DNA from 3 places in the Pseudomonas soli genome. Region 2 is predicted to be linked to each of the others. Evidence: predicted binding sites of a transcription regulator. Region 2 holds the regulator's gene; each other region holds the start of a gene.
What was found. The regulator FliA, encoded in region 2, starts transcription of late flagellar genes. The targets are predictions, from matches to a motif close to CTAAAGTTTNNNNNNNNNNNGCCGNTAA.

Region 1: the regulator FliA is predicted to act here: its motif matches at 1,267-1,294, upstream of LU688_RS18480 (methyl-accepting chemotaxis protein).
Region 3: the regulator FliA is predicted to act here: its motif matches at 3,722-3,749, upstream of LU688_RS21615 (flagellar protein MotY).

Annotation. Positions count from the first base shown of each region.
Region 1 is NZ_CP128543.1:3,983,493-3,989,411, forward strand. It holds gene LU688_RS18470 (hypothetical protein) at 1-122, opposite strand, end outside; gene LU688_RS18475 (GNAT family N-acetyltransferase) at 418-867, shown strand; gene LU688_RS18480 (methyl-accepting chemotaxis protein) at 1,370-3,310, shown strand; gene LU688_RS18485 (propionyl-CoA synthetase) at 3,403-5,292, opposite strand; gene LU688_RS18490 (leucine-rich repeat-containing protein kinase family protein) at 5,446-5,919, shown strand, end outside.
Region 2 is NZ_CP128543.1:4,261,483-4,267,401, forward strand. It holds gene LU688_RS19710 (protein-glutamate methylesterase/protein-glutamine glutaminase) at 1-5, opposite strand, end outside; gene LU688_RS19715 (chemotaxis protein CheA) at 51-2,264, opposite strand; gene LU688_RS19720 (protein phosphatase CheZ) at 2,277-3,065, opposite strand; gene LU688_RS19725 (chemotaxis response regulator CheY) at 3,085-3,459, opposite strand; gene fliA (RNA polymerase sigma factor FliA) at 3,565-4,305, opposite strand; gene fleN (flagellar synthesis regulator FleN) at 4,302-5,135, opposite strand; gene flhF (flagellar biosynthesis GTPase FlhF) at 5,250-5,919, opposite strand, start outside.
Region 3 is NZ_CP128543.1:4,674,747-4,680,665, reverse strand. It holds gene grxD (Grx4 family monothiol glutaredoxin) at 1-19, shown strand, start outside; gene bfr (bacterioferritin) at 90-563, opposite strand; gene LU688_RS21635 (bacterioferritin-associated ferredoxin) at 765-986, opposite strand; gene LU688_RS21630 (peroxiredoxin) at 1,200-1,802, shown strand; gene rnt (ribonuclease T) at 1,938-2,549, opposite strand; gene pyrC (dihydroorotase) at 2,609-3,655, opposite strand; gene LU688_RS21615 (flagellar protein MotY) at 3,786-4,766, shown strand; gene LU688_RS21610 (argininosuccinate synthase) at 4,895-5,919, shown strand, end outside.

The DNA.
Region 1 (5,919 bases), 280 kb from region 2:
ACACCTCGCGCCATCGGCTGGCCGACATGCTGCCGGTAGAGATCGAAGCCAAGCCTCAAGATAAAGGGAAAAGCCACACACACCAGTGCGTGCAGCAGGAAGCGGGAAAGCAGCGGCAACATTCGTCCTTGATCCTGGAGTCGGCCAAAGGTTGCGCATGGCCGTGAGTGAGGAAAGCGGATGCTAATGCCCTGAATAGACGCCAGCAAGCCGCAGCCCCATTGGTCGGCAAACACTCGTGACAAAGACCTGATTTTCCGGCTTTGCGGCACACAGGAAACAAGGCTGCCGCACACCTTCGGAAGCCGCACGTACGCCGCTGCATATGGCATCTGTACGAGCGGATGTGTTTCATGAAATCCTGCAGGACTGCCCCCATAGCAAGGGCGCTGGACAGCCTGATAGCGAGCCCACGACATGAACGTCATTGCCTGTGACCTGCACTACCTGGACGCCGCCGCGGACCTCTTCAACCAGTACCGGATGTTCTACCAGGAGGCGGATGACCTCCCCGCTTCCCGTGCATTCCTCAAGGCCAACCTCGAAACCGGCAACTCGCGGATCTACCTGCTGCTGGACGACGAGGGTCAGGCCATCGCCTTTGCCCAGCTGTACCCGGCCACCTGCTCGCTGGCAATGAAGCGCTTCTACTGGCTGTATGACCTGTTCGTCGTCCCCCACGCCCGCAGGGGCGGTCATGCCCGTTACCTGATGCAGCAACTGATCGGGATCTTCCAGGCCGAGGGCGCGCAGCGGTTGAGCCTGGACACCGCCGGGAGCAACCTTGCCGCCCAGGCGCTGTATGAATCGCTGGGGTATGAGGCCGAGCAGGAATTCGTGACCTATCACAAGGTGCTCGATCGCTGAAGCTAGCCATGGGAGCTTTCGATATCCGCTTTCGCTCAGCGCGAGGGAGGCAGCTATACGCGGGTGTGCAAGACCGTGGAGTAGGAACCCGGCTGGCCCGAAGGCCTCCCACGTATAGCCGCCATTGAGCGACCTGGACCACATCCTCGGGCTTGCACACCCGGTCGTTGAATTGGCAACGACAGGTCGAGACTAAGGAATGCGGCTGGCCAGAACAACAGCTGAAAGGCCGTGAAAGCATGATTGGGAAACGTCCTACATGAAATAGGGAACGTCTTAGTAATCCGCTTGAAACAACAGTTCCCACCTCATCGCGGGGCAAGCCCGCTCCCACGCCTCAGCTGCGCTTTGCCCGCAAGTCAGGACAATTTCTGAATTTCCTGTACACGAAATATCCACTAAAGGTTTATATTCCGCCCGCCGAAACAGAAAAGGTAGCAAGTGGCCACCACCCTAGCGAAGCGGCCATGTACACCCTTCACACTCACGGATGGGCGTCACGATGAAAATAAAAAACAAACTGATCCTGGCCTTTGTACTGGTGCCCTTTATCCCGGTCTCCCTGGTTGGCGGCATCTCGGTGCTGAACATCCGCAGCGAGGCGGTCGATCAGTTCCTCGACGGCAGCACCCGGGAAATTCGCCAGATCGACGGCAACATGCGCCAGTTCTTTGATGGCACGCTGCAGAACGTCGATCAGATGGCCAAGGATCCTGTATACACCTCGGTCACCTCGCTCAAGGACTACACCGGCGCCGATGCCGCCAGCCAGCCGATGCCCGAGGCTGCGCAGCGGGTCATTGACGCCTTCGCACGCTACGGCACCACGCACCCGGCAGCGGCGATCCTTTCAATCGGCCTGGAAGACGGCAGCTACGCGAAATGGCCGGATGACCCACAGCTGGCCAAGTACGACCCGCGCACCCGCCCCTGGTACAAGGCCGCCATGACCAGCCCGGACAAGACGGTGCGCACCGCCGCGTACTACTACGACAAGGACGACGTGGCCCTGGTCGGCACCGCCCGCGCGCTGCTCGACGCGGCCGGCAAGGCCAAGGGCGTGTTCGTGGTCAGCGTGTCGCTGAAGAACCTCACCGAGCTGGTCAAGAGCATCAGGCTGGGCGACAGCGGCTACGTGATGCTGATCGAGGACGGCACCGTGCTGGTCGACCCGCGCAACGCCGGGCACAGCTTCAAGCAGCTCAAGGACCTCGGCGCGCCGTACGCGGCGTTGGCCGCCACCGAGCAAGGCGCCACCGAGGTGGTGATCGATGGCGTGCGCTACATGGCCAATGTATGGACCTCTCCAGGCCTGGGCTGGCGCTTCGTCGGGCTTATCGAGTACGACGAGGTCATGGCCGCAGCCACACGCATGACCTATGTCACGGCAGTGATCGTGGTGCTGCTGGCGCTGATCTTCGCCGGGGTGGCGGCAGCGTTCTCGCGGGTGATCGTCAAACCCATCGGCCAGGTGAGCACCGGCCTGCAGTCGATCGCCGAGGGTGAAGGCGACCTGCGCCGCGACCTGCAGGTCCAGGGCAAGGACGAGACCGCCGAGCTGGCCGGCTGGTTCAACAAGTTCCTCGCCGCCATCCGCCAACTGATCCAGCGCATCGGCGCGGCCTCGACCAACCTGCACGAAGCCTCGCGTAGCAACAGCGAGATGGCCGGCAACATGAACGAGGCCGCCGGGCGCCAGCGCGAGGCGGTGGAGCTGGTGTCCACCGCCTTCAACGAGATGGTCGCCACCGCCAACGAAGTGGCGCGTTCGTGCAGTAGCGCCGCCGACGCCGCCGAACAGGGCCACCGTCGCGTGGCCGAGGGCAAGCAGCAGATCGAAGCGACCACCGACAACGTCAATCGCCTGGGCCGACGCCTGAGCGAGTCATCCCAGGCCATGGTCGAACTGGAGGAAGGCAGCCGCAGCATCAACCAGATCCTCGGCACCATCCGCGCCATCGCCGAGCAGACCAACCTGCTGGCGCTCAACGCCGCCATCGAGGCCGCCCGGGCCGGCGACCAGGGCCGTGGTTTTGCCGTGGTGGCCGACGAGGTACGGGCGCTGGCCAAACGCACCGCCGACTCCACCGGCGAGATCGACCAGTTGCTCAATACCCTTGGTGGCAAGACCCATGAAGTTTCGCAGAAGATGGAAAGCTGCCTGGACCTGTCGCGGGCCAGCGTGTCGTCGATCGAGAATGCCCGCGACAGCTTCGAAGGCATCCAGCTCTCGGTGAACGAGATCCGCGACCAGAACCTGCAGATTTCAGCGGCCGCCGAGGAGCAGCACAGCGTGGCCGAGGAGATCAATCGGCATATCCAGCAGATCTACGACGAGGCAAGACTGGTGGAGGGGCTGGCCAGCTCTGCACAGGCCGACTCTGGCAGGCTGGCACAGCTGTCGGATGAGCTGAACGGGTTGGTGGGACGCTTCAAGTCGTAAGGCATCCAGCCTAGGGCCGCCAGGCGGCCCTTTTGCCTCAGCTCGTCGGCACGACAAGCCGATTCCCACAGGCAATGCTGCTCGCGATGACGTCAGCCCGCTCTGGGCAAATCGGCCAACACCCCTTCGATCTCCCCTAGCACCGCCGGATCATCCAGCGTCGATGGCGCCGTGTAGTCCTGGCCATCGGCGATCTTGCGCAGCACCGCCCGCAGGATCTTGCCAGAGCGGGTCTTGGGCAGGCGCTTGACCAGGCGCACGCGGTTGAAGCAGGCCAGTGCGCCGATCTGTTCGCGCACATCCGCCACCAATTCGCCCTGCAGTTGCGCCTCGCCAATGCCCTGCCCGTCCTTGAGCACCACCAGCGCCAATGGCACCTGACCCTTGATCTCGTCGTGCACACCGATCACCGCGCACTCGGCCACCGCCGGATGACGCGCCACCAGGTCCTCCATTTCACCGGTCGACAAGCGATGCCCGGAGACATTGATCACGTCATCGGTGCGCCCCATGATGTAGACGAAGCCGTCTTCATCCAGGTAGCCGCCGTCGCCGGTGTGGTAGTAACCGGGGTAGCTCTGCAGGTAGGCCTGCAGGTAACGTTGGTGATCGCCCCAGAGCGTCTGGCTGCAACCCGGTGGCAATGGCAGGGCGATCACGATGGCACCCTGCTGATTGGGCCCCAACGGCTTGCCTTCGTCATCCAGCACCTGCACGTTGTACCCCGGCACCGCCCGGTTGCTCGAGCCCGGCCGCGCCGCGCTGCCTTCGAGCCCGACACAGGGCGCAGTCACCGGCCAGCCGGTTTCGGTCTGCCACCAATGGTCGTGCACCGGCTTGCCGGTGACCCGCTCAAGCCATTCATGGGTACTGGAGTCGAGTTTCTCCCCGGCCAGGAACAGCTGGCGCAACGAATCGAGATTGTGACGGCGAATCAGCGCGCCTTCCGGGTCTTCCTTGCGGATGGCGCGCATGGCGGTGGGTGCGCAGAACAAGCCATTGACCTGGTATTGTTCCACCACCCGCCAGTAGGCCGAGGCGTCCGGCGTGCGGATCGGCTTGCCCTCGTAGAACACCGTGGTGCACCCGTTCATCAGAGGCCCGTACACGATCAGCGAGTGGCCCACCACCCAGCCGACGTCCGAGATCCCCCACCACACATCCCCTGCCCGCATGCCATAGACATGACGCATGGCATAACACAACGCCACTGCGTTGCCGCCGTTTTCGCGGACGATACCCTTGGGTTTGCCGGTGGTGCCGGAGGTGTACATGATGTACAGCGGATCGCCCGCATCCAGTTCAACGGGGGCGACCGGCGCCGCCCCGAGCAAGGCCTGCTGCCAGTCCAGATCACGCCCGGGCTGCAGTTCGGCGCTAACCAGCGGGCGCTGCAACACCAGCACATGCCGCGGCTGGTGGCGGGCCAGTTGCAGGGCGCGATCGACCAGCGGCTTGTACTCGATCACGCGGTCGAACTCCAGGCCGCAGGAAGCCGTCAGCAGCAAGGTCGGCCGCGCATCGTCGATGCGCAAGGCCAGCTCGTTCGCGGCGAAGCCACCGAACACTACGGAATGCACCGCACCAATGCGGGCACAGGCGAGCATGGCCATGGCGGCCTGGGGCACCATCGGCATGTAGATGATCACGCCGTCACCCTTGCGCACACCCAACGAACGCAACAGCCCCGCCAAACGGGCCACTTCATCTCGCAGTTGGTGATAGGTGAACGTCTGTTGCACGCCAGTCACTGGCGAGTCGTAGATCAGCGCCAGTTGTTCACCACGCCCCTGCTCGATCTGATGGTCAAGGGCCAGGTAGCAACTGTTGAGACGGCCATCGGCGAACCAACGGTGGGTACCATCGGCATTCTGCTGCAAGGTGACGGTCGGCTTGCGCTGCCAGGCGAGCTGTTCGGCCTGGGCCTGCCAGAAGCTGACGGGTTCGGAAATGGAATGGGCGTAGCTGTGCTCATAGGTCATTGGTTCGCAACCCGGTACTTGTTGTTATAGAAGGGCGAATCTTGAGTATGGACCGGGGCCGGCCAGCCGCCATCGGACTTAAGTCGCAACCCATATGCAGATTTGCCGCACCCAAGCACCTACAATGGCCGGTCACGTTAAGCGAACAATCCCATGCATACCCTCGAAGACCTGCGCACCGGTCGCCTGCACGGCATCACGCGACTGAATCTCTGCCAGAACCTGACCCATTTTCCCCAGGAGATCTTCACACTTGGCGACAGCCTCGAAGTGCTGGACCTGAGCGGCAACAGGCTGAGCGAACTGCCCGAGGACCTGCACCGCCTGAACCGGCTCAAGGTGCTGTTCTGCTCCAACAATCAGTTCACCCACCTGCCCCACGCCATCGGCAGCTGCCAGGCCCTGGAAACCGTAGGCTTCAGAAGCAACCGCATCAGCCGGGTCGATGCCCAGGCCCTGCCACCTTCGCTACGCTCACTGGTGCTCACCGACAACGTATTGGAGCAACTGCCCGAGGCACTGGGGGACTGCGCACACCTGCAAAAGCTCATGCTTGCCGGCAATCGCCTCACCGACCTGCCCGCAAGCCTGGCGCGCTGCCACCGCCTGGAACTGCTGCGCATCGCC
Region 2 (5,919 bases):
GCCATAAACACTCCGTTAGGCGGCGCACCCGCCTGGGCGCGCCACCGAAATCAAATACGCCGGGCGGCGTAACGCTTGAGCATGCTCGGGACGTCGAGGATCAGCGCGATACGGCCGTCACCGGTGATGGTCGCGCCGGACATGCCCGGGGTTCCCTGCAGCATCTTGCCCAACGGCTTGATCACCACCTCTTCCTGGCCGACCAACTGGTCGACCACGAAACCGATGCGCTGGGTGCCGACCGAGAGGATCACCACATGACCTTCGTGCTGCTCTTCGTGCTCGTGGTCCTGGACCAGCCAGCGCTTGAGGTAGAACAGTGGCAGCGCCTTGTCGCGCACGATCACCACTTCCTGGCCATCGACCACGTTGGTGCGCGACAGGTCGAGGTGGAAGATCTCGTTGACGTTGACCAGCGGGAAGGCGAACGCCTGGTTGGCCAGCATCACCATCAGCGTCGGCATGATCGCCAGTGTCAGCGGCACCTTGATGACGATCTTCGAGCCCTGACCCTTGGCCGAGAAGATGTTGATCGAGCCGTTGAGCTGGGAAATCTTGGTCTTCACCACGTCCATGCCGACACCGCGGCCGGACACGTCGGAGATCTCTGTCTTGGTCGAGAAGCCCGGGGCGAAGATCAGGTTGTAGCAGTCCGACTCGCTCAGGCGGTCGGCCGCGTCCTTGTCCATCAGCCCCTTTTCCACGGCCTTGGCGCGCAGGATGCTCGGGTCCATGCCCTTGCCGTCGTCGGAAATCGACAGCAGGATGTGATCACCTTCCTGCTCGGCGGACAGCACCACCCGACCCATGCGCGACTTGCCGGAGGCCTCGCGCTCGTCGGGCATCTCGACGCCATGGTCGACGGCGTTGCGCACCAAGTGCACCAATGGGTCGGCCAGAGCCTCGACCAGGTTCTTGTCCAGGTCGGTTTCTTCGCCGACCAGCTCCAGGTTGATCTCTTTCTTGAGCTGGCGAGCCAGGTCGCGAACCAGGCGCGGGAACCGCCCGAAGACCTTCTTGATTGGCTGCATGCGCGTCTTCATGACCGCGGTCTGCAGGTCGGCGGTGACCACATCGAGGTTGGACACGGCCTTGGACATGGCCTCGTCGCCGCTGTTGAGCCCCAGGCGCACCAGGCGGTTACGCACCAGCACCAGTTCGCCGACCATGTTCATGATCTCGTCCAGGCGCGCGGTGTCGACCCGCACGGTGGTCTCCGCCTCGCTGGCGCCATGCTTGTCGGCGGCCGGCGCCGGCGCCCGGGCCGGAGCGGCAGGCTTGGCAGCGGCTGGCGCGGGAGCGGGGGCAGGCGCCGGCTTGGCAACCGGCTTGGCTTCGGCCTTGGCCGCGACAGGTGCGGCAACAGCGGCGGCTGGCGCCTCGGCAACAACCGCCTCGCCAGAAAACTTGCCCTTGCCGTGCAACTGGTCGAGCAGCGCCTCGAATTCGTGTTCGGTGATGCTCTCGTCGGCCGCCGCTGGGGCCTCACTGGCTGCAGGCGCAGCGACGCCAGGCAATGCGTCGACGGCGAAGGTGCCCTTGCCGTGCAACTGATCGAGCAGCGACTCGAATTCGTCGTCGGTGATCTCATCACTGGCAGGGGCAACGGCCGCTGGCTCACTGGCAGCGGTATCTGGCGAAAACTGGCCTTTGCCGTGCAACTGGTCGAGCAACGACTCAAATTCGGCGTCGGTAATCTCGTCACCACCCGCGCTGACCTGTTCACCCTGCAGTTGCTCGTGAACCTGGGCCTCGGCCTTGACCGCATCGAGCGAATCAAGCAGTTGCTCGAACTCGGTGTCGGTGATGTCGGGCTCGGCAGCCGGCGCCTCGGCGACAGCGGCCACCTCGACCGGGGCCGGCTCGTCGGCACCAGCGGGCTCGGCCAGGCGCGACAGCGCTGCCAGCAGCTCACGGGTGGCCGGCGTGACATCGGTGCGCTCACGTACCTGGCCAAACATGCTGTTGACCGTGTCGAGTGCTTCGAGCACCACGTCCATCAGCTCCGCGTCGACCCGGCGCTCACCTTTGCGCAGGATGTCGAACACGTTCTCGGCAATGTGGCAGCACTCCACCAACTCATTGAGCTGAAGGAAGCCGGCGCCCCCTTTTACAGTGTGGAAACCGCGGAAAATCGCGTTGAGCAGGTCCGCATCATCGGGCCGGCTTTCCAGCTCGACCAATTGCTCGGACAGTTGCTCGAGGATTTCGCCGGCTTCTACCAGGAAATCCTGGAGGATTTCTTCATCGGCGCCGAAGCTCATTAAACGTGCTCCTTAAAAACCCAGGCTGGACAACAGATCGTCGACATCGTCCTGGCTGGACACGACGTCTTCACGCTTATCGGCATGAATCTGCGGACCTTCACCCCGAGTCGGATGTTTTTCTTGATCTTTTTCAGCGCGCAGCTGCTGGTGGTCATGTTCGATACCGGCAAAGCGGTCGACCTGGCTTGCCATCAGCACGAGCTTGAGCAGATTGCTTTCGACTTCGGTGACCAGCGTGGTCACCCGTTTGATCACCTGGCCGGTGAGATCCTGATAATCCTGGGCCAGGACGATATCGTTGATATGGCCCGCGACCTTCTGATTACCTTCGGCACTGTGCGTCAGGAAACTGTCCACACGCTTGACCAGCTCACGGAATTCCGGCGCTGCCACCTCGCGGCGCATGAAGCGCTGCCAGTCGGCGGACAGGCTCTGCGCCTCGCTGGCAAGATCGTTGAGCACCGGGGTACACGCCTCCGCCAGGTCCATGGTGCGGTTGGCCGCACCTTCGGTGAGGCGGACCACGTAGGAGAGGCGCTCGGCGGCATCGGTAATCTGCGACACTTCCTCGGCCTGCGGCATGGCCGGGTCGATCTGGAAGTTGACGATTGCACTGTGCAGTTCGCGGGTGAGCTTGCCGACTTCCTGGTACAGCCCGCGGTCGCGGGTCTGGTTCAGTTGGTGGATCAGCTGCACCGCCTCACCGAACCGGCCGCGCTCGAGGCTCTCGACCAGCTCCTGGGCATGCTTCTTCAGGGTTGATTCGAACTCACCCAAAGAGTTGTTGGTTGACTCCATTGCGCCCCCCAGACGTGACTCAGCCGTTGACGCGTTCGAAGATCTTTTCGATCTTTTCTTTCAGCGCCAGGGCGGTGAAAGGCTTGACCACGTAGCCGTTGACGCCGGCCTGGGCCGCCTCGATGATCTGCTCGCGCTTGGCTTCCGCGGTGACCATCAGTACCGGCAGGTGCTTGAGGCGCTCGTCGGCACGGACCGCGCGCAGCAGGTCGATACCGGTCATGCCCGGCATGTTCCAGTCGGTTACCAGGAAGTCAAAAGGCTCGCTGTTGAGCATCGGCAGTGCCGTGTTGCCGTCATCAGCTTCCTTGACGTTGGTGAACCCCAGGTCACGCAACAGGTTCTTGATGATCCGCCGCATCGTCGAAAAGTCGTCAACGATGAGGATTTTCATGTCTTTGTTCAATTAGACCTCCAAGCAGTCTTAAACGCGCTCGGCGCCGAGCGCGCGCTCAATCAATTCGGCACTACAAAAAAAACGACTGCACTGAACCCGGGTTCAACGTGCCCGCCACTCCCCAAGGCGGCTGCGCAAACGCGCGGCGCACTGGCTGTGCAACTGGCTGACACGCGATTCGCTGACCCCCAGCACCTCACCGATTTCCTTGAGGTTCAGCTCTTCGTCGTAGTACAGCGCCAGGACCAGGCGTTCACGCTCCGGCAGGTTGGCGATCGCATCGGCCAGCGCAGCCTGGAAGCGCTCGTCTTCCAGGTCACGCGCCGGCTCCAGCTGGCCGCTGGCTCCGTCCTCGTGCAGCCCTTCATGTTCGCCGTCCTGCAATAGGTCGTCGAAACTGAACAGGCGGCTGCCCAAGGTGTCATTCAAAATCCCGTAGTAATCATCGAGACTCAATTGGAGTTCGGCAGCAACCTCGTGATCTTTAGCGTCGCGGCCAGTCTTTGCTTCGACACAGCGGATCGCGTCACTGACCATGCGCGTGTTGCGGTGCACCGAACGTGGCGCCCAATCGCCCTTGCGCACCTCGTCGAGCATGGCGCCGCGAATACGAATACCGGCGTAGGTTTCGAAACTGGCACCCTTGCTCGCATCGTATTTGTTGGCCACTTCCAGCAAGCCGATCATCCCGGCCTGGATCAGATCCTCGACCTGGACGTTGGCCGGCAGACGCGCCAACAGGTGGTAGGCGATACGCTTGACCAGTGGCGCGTAGCGTTCGATCAGCTCGTACTGCGCGTCCTTGGCGGCCTTGCTGTACATCTTGAAACCGCTCGCGTTCATAGCACCGGCCCTGCACTGGTGGGCTGCACCAGGCGCTCGACAAAGAATTCCAGGTGCCCACGCGGGTTGGCAGGCAGCGGCCAGCTGTCGACCTTCTGCGCGATGGCCTTGAACGCCAGCGCACACTTGGACCGAGGGAAGGCCTCATAGACCGCCCGCTGCTTCTGCACGGCCTTGCGCACGCATTCGTCGTAAGGCACGGCACCGACGTATTGTAGGGCGACGTCGAGGAAGCGGTCCGTGACCTTGGTCAACTTGGCGAAAAGGTTGCGGCCTTCCTGTGGGCTCTGGGCCATGTTGGCCAGCACACGGAACCGGTTCATCCCGTAATCGCGGTTAAGCAGCTTGATCAGCGCGTAGGCGTCGGTGATCGAGGTCGGCTCGTCGCACACCACCAGCAACACTTCCTGGGCGGCGCGGACGAAACTGACCACCGAGTCACCGATACCCGCAGCCGTGTCGATCACCAGCACATCGAGGTTGTCGCCGATGTCGCTGAAGGCCTGGATCAGGCCGGCGTGTTGCGCGGGCGCCAGGTGCACCATGCTCTGCGTGCCGGAGGCCGCCGGGACGATGCGCACACCACCCGGGCCTTGCAACAGCACATCGCGCAGCTCGCAGCGGCCTTCGATCACGTCGGCGAGGGTGCGCTTGGGCGTGAGCCCCAGCAGAACGTCGACATTGGCCAGGCCCAGGTCGGCGTCCAGCAACATCACCCGGCGGCCGAGCTCGGCCAGCGCCAGGGACAGGTTCACTGAAACGTTAGTCTTGCCGACGCCACCTTTGCCACCGGTCACGGCGATCACCTGTACGGGATGCATGCTACCCATGTCTGTTCTTTACCTTGTCTCGCTTGGACCCAGGCCACATGAGGGGCTGAACATTCAAGGCCACGGTCCGGCCGGGCAACCCCATGATGTAGGTACTTTGCACAGTATTCACCCTCAACCCGCGCGCTTGCCAGGGCTGTGGTACAGATCAGCGAACATGTCGGCCATGGCCTCGTCGCTGGGCTCTTCCTGCAATTGCACACTGACGGCGCGGCTTACCAACTGGTGCTTGCGCGGTAGCTGCAGGTCGTCGGGAATGCGCGGCCCATCGGTCAGATAGGCCACCGGCAATTCATGACTGATGGCCAGGCTCAGCACTTCGCCGAGGCAGGCCGTTTCGTCGAGCTTGGTCAGGATGCACCCGGCCAGGCCGCAGCGCTTGTAGCTGTGGTAGGCGGCGGTGAGCACCTGCTTCTGGCTGGTGGTCGCCAGCACCAGGTAATTCTTCGCGGCGATGCCGCGCCCGGCCAGAGTCTCGAGCTGCATGCGCAGCGCCGGATCACTGGCCTGCAGGCCGGCAGTGTCGATCAGCACCACACGCTTGCGCAGCAGCGGCTCCAGGGCCTGGGCCAGCGACTCGCCCGGATCGACGTAGGTGACCGGCACATTGAGGATGCGACCCAGCGTCTTGAGCTGTTCCTGGGCGCCAATGCGGAAGCTGTCCATGCTCACCAGCGCCAGGTTGTTCGCGCCGTACTTGAGCACGTAGCGCGCGGCGAGCTTGGCCAGCGTGGTGGTCTTGCCCATGCCGGCGGGGCCGACCATGGCGATCACCCCGCCCTCT
Region 3 (5,919 bases), 410 kb from region 2:
CAAGGCTTCCGAGGCCTGATTCCGGCGTTCCTTGCCAGGATGCAAAAGCCCCGCAATAGCGGGGCTTTTTGTTGTCGTCGGTCTTGCAGTTACTCTTCGCCCATCTGCGACTGCAGGTAGTTCTCGATAGTGATCTTGTCGATCAGGCCCAGTTGAGTCTCCAGCCAGTCGATGTGCTCTTCCTGGTCCTCGAGGATGTCCTCGAGCACGTCGCGCGAACCGAAGTCGCCAGCGGTTTCGCAATGGGCGATGGCGGCTTTCAGGTCGACGTGAGCCTTTTTCTCGAGCTTCAGGTCGCACTCGAGCATCTCTTTGGTGTGCTCGCCAATCATGAGCTTGCCCAGGTCCTGGACGTTGGGAATACCTTCGAGAAAGAGGATGCGCTTGATCAGCTTGTCTGCATCCTTCATCGCCTGGATGGACTCTTTGTACTCGAGTTTACCGATCCGATTCAGGCCCCAATCTTCGTACATGCGCGCATGCAGGAAGTACTGGTTGATTGCGACCAGCTCGTTTCCGAGGACCTTGTTGAGATGCTGGATGACGCTTACGTCGCCTTTCATGATGGGGTCTGACCTGTAGAAGTTGAGCCAATGCAAACAAGTTTGAGCCTCGCAACTATCTGTGTCAAACCTAAGTGATTGAATAATAAATGAAAATTAATCGGAATAAGAATGTTTGTGAACCGCGTTCGAGCGCTAACTTATTGAATTGCAGGCATAAAAAAACCGGACACTAGGTCCGGTTCTTCGAATTTGGGGGAATTACGCCGCGTTGAATTCAACGGGGTAGGGCAGGGCGGCCTGCTGGCTCAGTTGCAGCTCGGTGAGGGTTTCGCGTACCACCTGCTTGGCGAGGCAGGCGCATTTGCCGCATTGGCTGGCAACACTGGTGGCGGCTCGAACTTCCTTGTAGCTGCAGCATCCTTCGTAGATCGCATCGCGGATCTGTCCGTCGGTGACACCGACACAAAGACACACATACATAAAGGCTGACCATCGCAGGTTGATTCGATGGGTTGGAGAGTAATAGTAATGAGAATGGTTGTCAAAACACTTTGTGTAAGGCCCGCGCCAGAGCGACCGATGGTAGAGATTCGGCCTGTCACGCAAAGCTGTGTATGATGGTCAGCCTTTGTTGGATCCGGGGGAACGCGTTCCGCCCGGACAAGGTTTTCCCCCCTCATCAGGAGAGATCGAATGAGCGTACTCGTTGGCAAACAAGCCCCGGACTTCACCGTTCCAGCCGTGCTGGGCAACGGCGAAATCGTCGACAGCTTCAACCTGGCCTCGGCCATCAAGGGCAAGTATGGCCTGGTGTTCTTCTACCCGCTGGACTTCACCTTCGTCTGCCCGTCCGAGCTGATCGCTCTGGACAACCGCATCCCTGACTTCCAGGCGCGCAACGTTGAAGTGATCGGCGTGTCGATCGACTCGCACTTCACCCACAACGCCTGGCGCAATACCCCGGTCAACAATGGCGGCATCGGCCAGGTCAAGTACACCCTGGCGGCTGACATGACCCACGAAATCTGCAAGGCCTACGACGTCGAGTCCGAAGGCGGTGTGGCCTTCCGTGGCGCCTTCCTGATCGACACCAATGGTGTTGTCCGCTCGCAGATCGTCAACGACCTGCCGCTGGGCCGCAACATGGACGAGCTGCTGCGCTTGGTCGACGCCCTGCAATTCCACGAAGAGCACGGCGAAGTCTGCCCGGCCAACTGGAAGAAAGGCGACAAGGGCATGAACGCTTCGCCGGAAGGCGTCGCGGCTTACCTGAGCGAGAACGCTGGCAAGCTGTAATTTGCCAAGTGCATAAAAAACCGGCCCTGGTGGCCGGTTTTTTTTTGCCTCAAGTTTCAAGCTGCACGCTACAAGTGAAAAGCACGGCGCATGCAGACAGCTCTTTCTTGTCGCTTGAAGCTTGTGGCTCGCAGCTCAATCGTCGAAATCGCGCCAGCCGCCCATCTCTTTCCAGCGATTGACGATGCCGCAGAACAGCTCTGCAGTCTTCTCGGTGTCGTAACGCGCCGAATGCGCCTCACGGCCGTCGAAGTCGATGTCCGCGCTCTGGCAAGCTCGGGCCAGCACGGTCTGGCCGTAGGCGAGGCCGGCGAGGGTGGCGGTGTCGAAGCTGGAGAACGGGTGGAACGGGTTGCGCTTGATATCGTTGCGCGCCACCGCAGCATTGAGGAAACCCAGGTCGAAGCTGCTGTTGTGCCCCACCAGGATCGCCCGCTTGCAGCCATTGGCTTTCAGCGCCTTGCGCACGCCGCGGAAAATATCGGTCAGCGCGCTTTCCTCGCTCACCGCCATGCGCAGCGGGTGATCGAGCTTGATGCCGGTGAACTCCAGCGCGGCGGCCTCGATATTGGCTCCCTCGAACGGTTCGACCCGATGGAAGTAGGTGTGCTCGGGGAACAGGAAGCCCTTTTCATCCATGCCGATGGTGACGGCGGCAATCTCCAGCAGCGCGTCGGTAGCGCTGTTGAAGCCACCGGTCTCGACATCCACCACCACAGGCAGGTAGCCGCGGAAACGCTCGGCCATCGGATGGCGCGAGCCGCTGCTGACCTGGCTGTCCTGGTCGTCTTCGTAAAGATCTTCGCTCACGCGTGGTCCTCCTGCAGGCGCCAGCGCAGTGTTTCACCAGCGCGCAGGGGAATGACGGTGGTGTCACCGAAGGGCAGGCTGTCCGGCGCGGTCCATTGCTCACGCACCAGGGTGATGGTGTCGGTATTGCGCGCCAGGCCGTAGAAATCAGGGCCATGCTTGCTGGCGAAGCCTTCGAGCTTGTCCAGGGCGTTACGCTGCTCGAACGCCTCGGCATACAACTCGATGGCGGCATAGGCGGTATAGCAGCCGGCGCAGCCGCAGGCGGCTTCCTTGGCATGCTTGGCGTGAGGCGCTGAGTCGGTACCGAGGAAGAACTTCGGGTTGCCGCTGGTCGCGGCATCCAGCAACGCAACCTGGTGGGTGTTGCGCTTGAGGATCGGCAGGCAATAGAAATGCGGGCGGATACCGCCGACCAACATGTGGTTGCGGTTGTACAGCAGGTGCTGGGCGGTGATGGTGGCACCGACATTGGCCGGCGCCTCGGTGACGAACTGCGCGGCGTCGCTGGTGGTGATGTGTTCGAACACCACTTTCAGGGTCGGGAAACGCTCGACCAGGCGGCGCATGTGCTCGTCGATGAAGCGCTTCTCGCGGTCGAACACGTCGATCTCACTGCGCGTTACCTCACCGTGCACCAGCAAGGGCATGCCGGTTTCGGCCAGTGCCTCGATTGCCGGCAGGATGTTGTCGATGCTGGTCACGCCCGAATCGGAGTTGGTGGTCGCGCCGGCCGGGTACAGCTTGGCGGCGTACACGATCCCGCTGGCCTTCGCGGCGCGGATGTCTTCCGGGCTGGTGCGGTCGGTAAGATACAGCACCATCAGTGGCTCGAAGCGGCTGCCGGCGGGGCGTGCGGCAAGGATGCGCTGGCGGTAGGCGTCGGCCTCGCCGGCGTTGCGCACCGGCGGAACCAGGTTGGGCATGATGATGGCGCGGGCGAAGGTGCGCGCCACGTCACCAACGGTGTGAGGCAGGACGGCACCATCGCGCAGATGGATGTGCCAGTCGTCGGGGCGCAGGAGGGTCAGGCGATCGGACATTGGAGATTCCAGGCGGGTCGAACTCAGAAGCCAATGCTACCGGAAAACCCCTGTTCGAGCACGGCTATCAAGTTTTCCGACAGGCGTCCGATAGCATTCAGGTAAGCCGTCAGAATCAGTGGAGCCGACCGTGCGCCAGCGTTACCTAGCCCTGTTCACCCTTGTCGCCAGCCTGCCGGCCGGGGCCATGACCTTCCAGACCCGCGTGGAGAACGTCGCCTGGAAAGTCGAGGGTGACCAGTTCGAATGTCGCCTGATCCAGCCGATCGACGGTTTCGGCAGCGGCGAGTTCGTGCGCCGTGCCGGCGAACAACCGACGTTCCAGCTACGTTCGGACAGCAATGTCCTCGGCGCAGGGTCAGCCACCTTGCTGGCCGCCGCGGCCCCCTGGCAGCCAGGGCGGGGCGATATCAACCTCGGTGCGGTGCACATGGCCCGCACTGGCGTGTTGTTCACCTCCAGCCAAGGGCAAGCCAGCCGCCTGATCAATGGCCTGCTCGATGGGCGCAGCACGGTGGTGCGCAACTACCGGGGCGAGGGTGGCCGGCCGATGCAAGTGCAGGTAATGCCCGTCAGCTTCGCCAAGGCCTACAGCGACTACCAACTGTGCGCCGCCAAGCTGCTGCCGATGAACTATGACCAGATCCGCCAGACCCAGGTTGGTTTCCCCGGAGGCGGGATCGAACTGGACAGCTCGGCGCGTGCGCGCCTGGATGTGCTGCTCGATTATTTGAAGGCCGATCCGACGGTCAATCACATCGAGCTCAACGGCCACTCCGACAACAGCGGCAACCGCCTGACCAACCGCGACACCTCGCGTCGACGGGCGTTGGCGGTTGCCGACTACCTCAAGGCCCATGGCGTGCCGGAAGAGCAGATCACCGTGCGCTTCCACGGCGAGCGCTATCCGCTGGCCAAGAATAACTCTGCCGCCAATCGGGCGCGTAACCGCCGGGTGAACATCCAGCTCGAGCGCGTGACACCGGTCGAGAAACCGCTGGAGAAACCGGCGCCACCGGTTGCGCCGGCGGCCCCGGCACCCGCGGCTACCTCACCTGCGCCTGCGACGCCTGCGGCCGCTTCCGCCCAGCCCGCTCCAGCGAAATCCTGAGTGCGACAGCGGGTCGCGCTCTCGACAATTCCTGTCGCTTTGTCGTCACAAGCTGTCGCCCCATTGTAAATTTTTCGGCAAGGCCGGTAGAATCATCGGCTTTCCGTACAACCCCGTGGAGTGATGGCATGGCGGACGTAAAAAAGGTCGTATTGGCGTATTCCGGCGGCCTTGATACTTCGGTGATTCTCAAGTGGCTGCAGGACACCTACAACTGTGAAGTGGTGACCTTCACCGCTGACCTCGGCCAGGGCGAGGAGGTCGAGCCGGCCCGCGCCAAGGCCCAGGCGATGGGCGTGAAAGAAATCTACATCGACGACCTGCGCGAAGAGTTCGTGCGTGATTTCGTCTTCCCGATGTTCCGCGCCAACACCGTCTACGAAGGCGAGTACCTGCTCGGTACTTCCATCGCCCGCCCGCTGATCGCCAAGCGCCTGATCGAAATCGCCAACGAAACCGGCGCCGACGCCATTTCCCACGGTGCTACCGGCAAGGGCAACGACCAGGTGCGTTTCGAACTGGGTGCCTATGCGCTCAAGCCTGGCGTCAAGGTCATCGCGCCATGGCGTGAGTGGGACCTGCTGTCCCGCGAGAAGCTGATGGACTACGCCGAGAAGCATGGCATTCCGATCGAGCGCCACGGCAAGAAGAAGTCGCCGTACTCGATGGACGCCAACCTGCTGCACATCTCCTACGAAGGCGGTGTCCTGGAAGATACCTGGACCGAGCACGAGGAAGACATGTGGAAATGGAGCGTCTCTCCGGAGAACGCCCCGGACCAGGCCACCTACATCGAACTGACCTACCGCAACGGTGACATCGTCGCCATCGACGGCGTCGAGAAGACCCCGGCCACCGTGCTGGCCGACCTCAACCGCATTGGCGGCGCCAATGGCATCGGTCGCCTGGACATCGTCGAGAACCGCTATGTCGGCATGAAGTCGCGCGGTTGTTACGAGACCCCGGGCGGCACCATCATGCTCAAGGCTCACCGCGCCATCGAGTCGATCACCCTGGATCGCGAAGTCGCTCACCTGAAGGATGAGCTGATGCCCAAGTACGCCAGCCTGATCTACACCGGCTACTGGTGGAGCCCGGAGCGTCTGATGCTGCAGCAGATGATCGATGCCTCGCAGCTCAACGTGAATGGTGT